Regions from separate parts of the Hydrogenophaga taeniospiralis genome, predicted to be linked through region 2. Evidence: riboswitches for the same ligand, from Rfam matches in the RefSeq annotation. Region 2 holds a riboswitch; the other holds the start of a gene.
What was found. A riboswitch is a leader RNA that binds a small molecule or an ion and turns the genes downstream of it on or off. The one in region 2 is predicted to bind cobalamin.

Region 1 (3,399 bases), 2.0 Mb from region 2:
CGGGGGTGTACGGGTGCGAGAGCACCTCGCGGTCGATCACCGCGAACGAGTCGTGCTCGATGGCGCGGCCCGCGGCGGTGAGCTGCTCGGTGACGACGTTGGCGGTGTCAGGCGCGGGCATGGTCATGGGGGTGTTCGTGGTCGTGTCCATGGGCATCTGCGTGGGCATGCTCGTGTTCATGCACATGGGGGTGTTCGTGCGGATGCGCAGGGCCGTGATCGTGGTCGTGGCTGTGCGGCAGCGCGTCGTCGTGGTGGTGCCCACCCAGGCCGTGTTCCTCTGCAAAGTGGCGGTACTTGCAGCCGTCGCAGGGCATGAGCGCGGCCGGCGCGTGGCGCCGCATGTCGCCCACGCGCTGCTCCAGCAGCTCGAAGATCTCGGGCTCGAAACCGAAGTACTTCGTGGAGACGAAACGCAGCGTCGGGTACTGGGCTTTCAGGTGCTCCACCTGGCGCGTGATGCGTTCCACCAGGGTGCCGTTGAACAGGTAATACGGCAGCACCACCACCTGCTTCATGCCCAGCAGGCTCTGGCGCTGCACCACCGTTTCCAGCCGCGGGTGGGTGATGCCGGTGAACGCGAGGTCCACCAGCTCGTGCTCGGTCTCCTCCATCAGCCAGCGCGCCATGCGGGCCATGTCGCCGTTGGCCTGCCGGTCGGACGACCCGCGCCCCAGGATCACCACACCGGTGGTGCGCGGGTCGGGCATGTCCAGCGCCTGCATCGCGCCCTTGAGGCGCCGCCGCAGGATGGCCAGCATCGGTTCGCCCGCGCCCAGGTGGGGCGCGTACTGGAACTGCACCAGCGGGAACTGGAGGCGGGCATGGGCGATGGCCTGGGGGATGTCCATCTTCACGTGACCGGCCGCGTTCAGGATCAGCGGCAGCACCCACACGCGCTGCGAGCCGGCGGCCGCGCGCTTGAGGCCTTCGCTCAGCGTGATCTCGGAGAACTCGATGAAGCAGACCTCGATGCGCCAGTCGGGCTGGCGCAGGCGCAGCCGTTCGGCGAAGACCTGGATCTCGTCGTTGCCCGAGGGCTCGCGCGAGCCGTGGCCCACCAGCAGAATGGTTTCAGACGTCATGGGAACTCCGGGGCGGTGGGGGTGGCGGGCGCGCTGGCGCGGCGGAAGCGGTGGGTGAAGCTGGGGTCGTACAGCCGGGACTTGGCCAGGGTGGGCCAGTGGCGCGCGCCCAACGTGGGGCTGGCGATCACCATGGACTGGCTCACCACCTTGGCCTCGCGGCAGCGCTGCCGGATGTCGGCCAGGGTGCCGCGAACGATCAGCTCCTCGCCCGGCCAGCTGGCCTTGTGGACCACCAGGATGGGCGCGTCCTCGGCCCAGCCGGCGGCGCGCAGGCCCGCTTCCACCTTGTGCAGCAGTGTGATCGAGAGAAAGATGCACAGGGTGCAGTGGTGGGCGGCCAGGGCGGCCAGGTCCTCGCCCGGTGGCATGGGCGTGCGGCCCTCGACGCGGGTGAAGATCACGCTCTGCGTCACCTCGGGCAGGGTGAAGCTCTCCACGCCGGCCGCCGCCGAGGCCATGGCCGAGGACACCCCCGGCACCACGCGCACCGGCACGCCCGCCGCATCGAGCGGCTGCACCATCTCGATCAGCGTGCCGTACAGGGCGGGGTCGCCGGTCTGCAGGCGCACCACCGTCTCGTGGCGCTGCGCCTGCGCCAGCAGCCAGGCGGCCATCTGGTCCAGCGTCATGTCCTTGCTGTCGGCGATCGCGCAGCCCGCGGGCGCCCAGCGGGTCGCGGCCTCGTTGACCAGCGAGCCCGCGAAGAGGATCGCGCCGGCCCTTTCCACCAGGGCGCGGCCCTTGACGGTGATCAGTTCCGGGTCGCCCGGGCCGGCACCCACGAACCAGACGGTGCCCGTCATGGCCGTGTGGGCCGGTGGGCGGCCATGTCGAAAACGAAAACGAAAGCGACGACGGCGCGCCGCCGGCAGGCCTGGGCCTGCTCCGTGCATGAAACCATTCCAACTCTCCAGTCGCACACCCGCGCGCAAGAAGCACAACGCGGACGCGGGGGGAAATGAAGGAGAGGCAGCGCAGGCGCACATGGGCCTGCCACCGGCTCACATCGCCCACCGCAATGCCGCACATGTCGTCACAGGCCGGTCTCCGGGCTCGCAAGTGAAGAAAGGGCTTCTTCTGCCTGGCGCCTTCCCATGCGTGAGCACAGTGGCTGTCTTGCCAGGTTTGTCTTGCTTACCGTTGCGGGGGCAGCGTCGGAATAGGGGGTCCAGGTTTCTGGACCAGCGCACCGACTTCCCGTTTAATTCCATCGACTGAACAGTCTCGGAACACCTCTAACGTGGGGCGATGCTATCAGAACGCATCGGTGATCGCGCTGGGGGCGAGGTCTCAGAGGTGGGCCCTTCTTGAGGCTCGATGGGCCGCCATACCCGGCTCGGTGCCGACAGGCAAGGGCCGGCACCGCCAGTGGTGGCCCCCGGCCGAAGCCGCGAATTGGCGGCGAAATCCGGCTCGCTTTGAGCGTACAGATTGCGCCCGATCGGCCGATAGTTAGAGCTCGCTTCGCCATTTTTCAGGATGCGTTGCGGATCGCATCGCCCCATATGGATCCCATTACCTGCGCATTTGGCGCCTCTCTTCGTCAGGACCCACCATGTTCCAGCTGACAACCCTGAGCGTCTCGCGACGCCTTTTCATTCTGGTCGCCAGCGCCGTCATGGGCCTGGTCATCCTGCTGGCCCTGTTCCTCACGTCGGAGCGGGCGCTGATCATGGAAGAGCGCCAAAGCGGCGTGCGCCAGACCGTGGAGACCGCCCATGGCCTGATCACGCACTACCACAGCCTCTCAGCCAAGGGCGGCCTGAGTGAAGCCGATGCCAAGGCCCAGGCGCTGGCTGCCATCCGTGCACTGCGCTACAGCGAAGTGGAGTATTTCTGGATCAACGACATGACGCCCGTGATGGTCATGCACCCGATCCGCCCCGAACTCGAAGGCAAGGACCTGAGCGAGAACAAAGACCCCGAAGGCACCTTCCTGTTCCGCGAGTTCGTGGACACGGTGAAAAAGGGCGGTGCCGGCTACGTGCCCTACATGTGGCCCAAACCCGGCAGCGAAAACCCGGTGCAGAAGGTCTCGTATGTGAAGGGCTTTGCGCCCTGGGGCTGGGTGATCGGTTCGGGCGTGTATGTGGACACCGTGACCGCCACCATCTGGGACCGCACCTTGAAGATGGGCCTGAGCGCGCTTGCGATGGCCCTGGTTCTGCTGGGCATCGGCCTGCTCATGTCGCGCAGCATCGTGCGGCAGCTCGGCGGTGAGCCGGCATTGGCCAGCGCCATCACCGAACGCATTGCCCAGGGCGATCTGGCGGTGGAGGTGCCGATTCGCGCCGGCGACCACCACAGCCTC
Region 2 (3,399 bases):
TGCGGCCAGTCGCCGGAAGCACGAGCGGGGGAGCGCGGCATCAAGGGTGCCCGTGGAACCGGCTTCGCCGGGCCACAGGGCATGTCCCCCCTCCCGCAGGAGAGGGGGGAAGCCGCGAAGCGGCGCAGGGGGGTGTATCGAATAAGGTGCCTGCAAGTGCCGCCGGACCGTCATCCTGAACCGGGGTTCAGGTGGGCCAGGGCAGCGTGACTTCGGGTTCATCTGACGCGAGATGCTCACACCCATCAGGCAATGTACCTAGTCCGTGCTCAATGAGCATTGGTTCAAGGAAATATAAAGCCCGGCGCGCACTGCAGACGGTTCAAATTGTAGGCGCTGCGGTGACCTCATGTGGACCGCTGGTCCAGAAAAAAAGCAGATCGACCGACGGGCTGCGTGTCCGCTGACTCAGATCAACTGGCCGTCGCGTCCGAGTGTGTGGTCCAGGCGGCGGATCAGTTCATCCATGCGGGCCTGGGCCGCCGGGTCCAGCGGTTCGGCCGCCGACGCTTCCGCGGTGTCCGGGCCTGGTTCGGTGTGGTCGAAGGACGAGGCCTGGTAGATCTGGGATTCTTTCTGCGAGAGCTCGAACGCGAGGTTGAGCGAGGCCAGCACCGCGATGCGGTCGCGTGCCTTCACCTTGCCTGCGTCGCGGATGCGGCACATGGCCGTGTCGACCCGTTCGACCGCGTCGAGCAGCGCGGATTCGCCACCGATCGGGCACGCGAGCAGGTAGCTCTGCCCCATGATCTGGACTTCAACCTGTTTGCTCGCGGGCTTGTTCATTCGCTGTCCTTGCGATGGGCCTCGGGGGTGTCGGCCTCCGGCAGGCGTTCGAGCAGCGCTTCGATGCGTGCACGCGCCGTGTTCAGGCGCGATTTGAGCAGGTCGCGCTCGGCCTGCAATGCCAGCACCTGGTCCATCAACAAGGCGTTGGTGCGCTGGAGTTCCTCATGGCGCAACAGCAGGCGCTCCACGCGTTCGGTGATCTGGTCAAGGTACTTGGGATCGGCCATGGTGACGAATTGTTGCTGAGACATTGTAGGGTTGCCGCGAAAACCCGGGGCTTACAATGCCGCTTGTTGGTGCTCGCGGTGTGGTTCACACGCCGCAGTTCAACGGGAAGCAGGAGGGAATGTTCACGCCGAACGGACCTAACCTGCGCTGCCCCCGCAACGGTAAGCAGACGAGCCGCCTGATGCTCTCAGGTCGCTCCGCGTTCATCCCACAGCCACTGGAGAACTGGTTCAGGCCAGATCACCGGGAAGGCGATGAAGGTCGATCTGCCAGCCCGGATACCGGCCAACGAGGTGGTGGTGCGTTCATGAAGGGCGTGCCGTCGTGACGCTCAGGCACCGTCGGGGAAGGCGGTGAGGGCACATCAGCTCCCTTGTTTCTCATGAAAAACCGTTTCTCGCGCGCTCCCACGGCGGCGCTGCCTTTGGCCATCCTCGTCTCGTCCTTGTCCCATGCCCAGACCGCGCCAGCACCGGATCTGCCCGAGGTCGTGGTCACGGCCACCCGCTCCGACACCCGTGCCGACATCCTGCTCAGCGACGTGGTGGTGATCGAATCCGAGGCGATCCAGCAGGCGTCGGGCCGCACGTTGTCCGAGCTGCTGACCCGAAACGCCGGCCTGCAGATGTCGTCCAACGGGGGCCTGGGCAAACAGTCGGGGCTTTTCGTCCGCGGTACGGAAACCCGCCACGTGTTGTTGTTGATCGATGGCGTGCGCTACGGTTCGTCCACCTCGGGCGCGGCCTCGTGGGACAACATCCCGCTGAGCGCCATCGAGCGCATCGAGGTGCTCAAGGGCCCGGCCTCGGCGCTGTACGGCAGCGACGCGGTGGGCGGTGTGGTGCAGATCTTCACGCGGCGCGGCGAGCCCGGCTTTCACCCCAACGCCAGCGTCACGCTGGGCAGCTACGGGCACCGCAGCGCCAGCGCCGGCCTGAGCGGCGGCAGCGAAACCTTCACCTATTCGCTCAACGCCGGCACCGTGCGTGAAACCGGTTTCTCCGCCACCAACCCAGACGTGGCCTTTGGCGGCCACAACCCCGACAACGACGGGTTCGATCAGGACAGCGCCTCGGGCTCGATGCGCTGGACCCTGGCCCCCGGCTGGACCACGGATGCGCATTTCAGCCAGGCCAACGGAAGCTCCGGCTTCGATCGCGGGCCGGGCGACTTCGACGTGCACTCGGACGCGGTGACCCGTGTGCTGGGCTGGGGTCTGGAGCGCCAATGGTCGCCCCAGGCGCGCACTCAGCTGAAGCTCTCGCGCAGCGACGACCGCTCCACCTCTTTTGAGGAACTGTCCACCTCGCGTTTCGACACCGAGCAGACCCAGTTGACGCTGCAGAACGACTGGAAGACCGCGCTGGGCAATGCCATCGTGGGCTTCGACGCCGTGAAGGAGTCGGTGGACAGCACGCAGGCCTACGCGGTCAACTCGCGCACCACCCGGGCGCTGTTCGCGGGCCTGCAGGGCGAGGCGGGCCGCCACCTCTGGCAGGCCAACCTGCGGCGCGATCAGAACTCGCAGTTCGGGGGCGCCACCACCGGCGTCGCGAGCTACGGTTTCCAGCTCACGCCCCATTGGCGCCCGCACCTGGCCTACGGCACCTCGTTCAAGACACCGTCGTTCAACACCCTGTACTGGGTGTCGCCCTTCTTCGTGGGCAACCCGAGCACCCAGCCCGAGCGGGGCAAGAACCGCGAGTTCGGCCTGACCTACAACCGCGATGCGCATGAAGTCAAGCTGACCCGTTTCGATAACCGCGTGCGCGGCTTCATCACCACCCAGCCGGTGGTGGAAAACGTGCCGCAGGCGCGCATCGAAGGCTGGTCGCTGGCGTACGCGGCATCGGCCGGGGCGTGGTCGTGGAGCACGCAGCTGGAGCTGCTGGACGCGCGCAACCTGGCCAACGGGCGCAAGCTGCAACGGCGCGCCGATGAAACCCTGACCGCCAGCCTGGACCACCAGCTCGGCGCCTGGACCTGGGGCGCGTCCCTGCTGGCCATGTCGGGCCGTTTCGACGACGCGGCCAACACCGTGCCGCTGGCCGGCTTCGCCACGCTGGACCTGCACACACGCTACCGGCTGGACCCGAACTGGTCGCTGAACCTGCGCCTGAACAACCTGGCCGACAAGGCCTACGAGACGGCGCGGGGCTACAACCAGCCCGGCCGGGCCGCCTACGTGACCGTGGACTGGAGGCCGCAGCGGTGAAGACCACCTGCCCGGCCATCCTGGTCGCGGCCCCGGCCTCGGGCCAGGGCAAGACCACCGTGACGGCGGCGCTGGCGCGCCTGCACGCGCGCGCCGGGCGGAGGGTGCGGGCGTTCAAGTGCGGGCCCGATTTTCTGGACCCGATGTGGCTGGAGCTGGCCACCGGC

Region 1: linked by a shared signal. The riboswitch ahead of cobM (precorrin-4 C(11)-methyltransferase) and the one ahead of KIH07_RS14815 (TonB-dependent receptor domain-containing protein) in region 2 are both predicted to bind cobalamin.

What each region holds. Positions count from the first base shown of each region.
Region 1 covers NZ_JAHBAG010000001.1:5,108,337-5,111,735, reverse strand. The annotation lists gene KIH07_RS24455 (precorrin-8X methylmutase) at 1-151, opposite strand, end outside; gene KIH07_RS24450 (sirohydrochlorin chelatase) at 108-1,085, opposite strand; gene cobM (precorrin-4 C(11)-methyltransferase) at 1,082-1,891, opposite strand; cobalamin riboswitch at 2,109-2,340, opposite strand; gene KIH07_RS24440 (methyl-accepting chemotaxis protein) at 2,644-3,399, shown strand, end outside.
Region 2 covers NZ_JAHBAG010000001.1:3,091,689-3,095,087, forward strand. The annotation lists RNA gene ssrS (6S RNA) at 144-323, opposite strand; gene KIH07_RS14805 (cell division protein ZapA) at 409-786, opposite strand; gene KIH07_RS14810 (DUF904 domain-containing protein) at 783-1,016, opposite strand; cobalamin riboswitch at 1,067-1,322, shown strand; gene KIH07_RS14815 (TonB-dependent receptor domain-containing protein) at 1,400-3,232, shown strand; gene KIH07_RS14820 (cobyrinate a,c-diamide synthase) at 3,229-3,399, shown strand, end outside.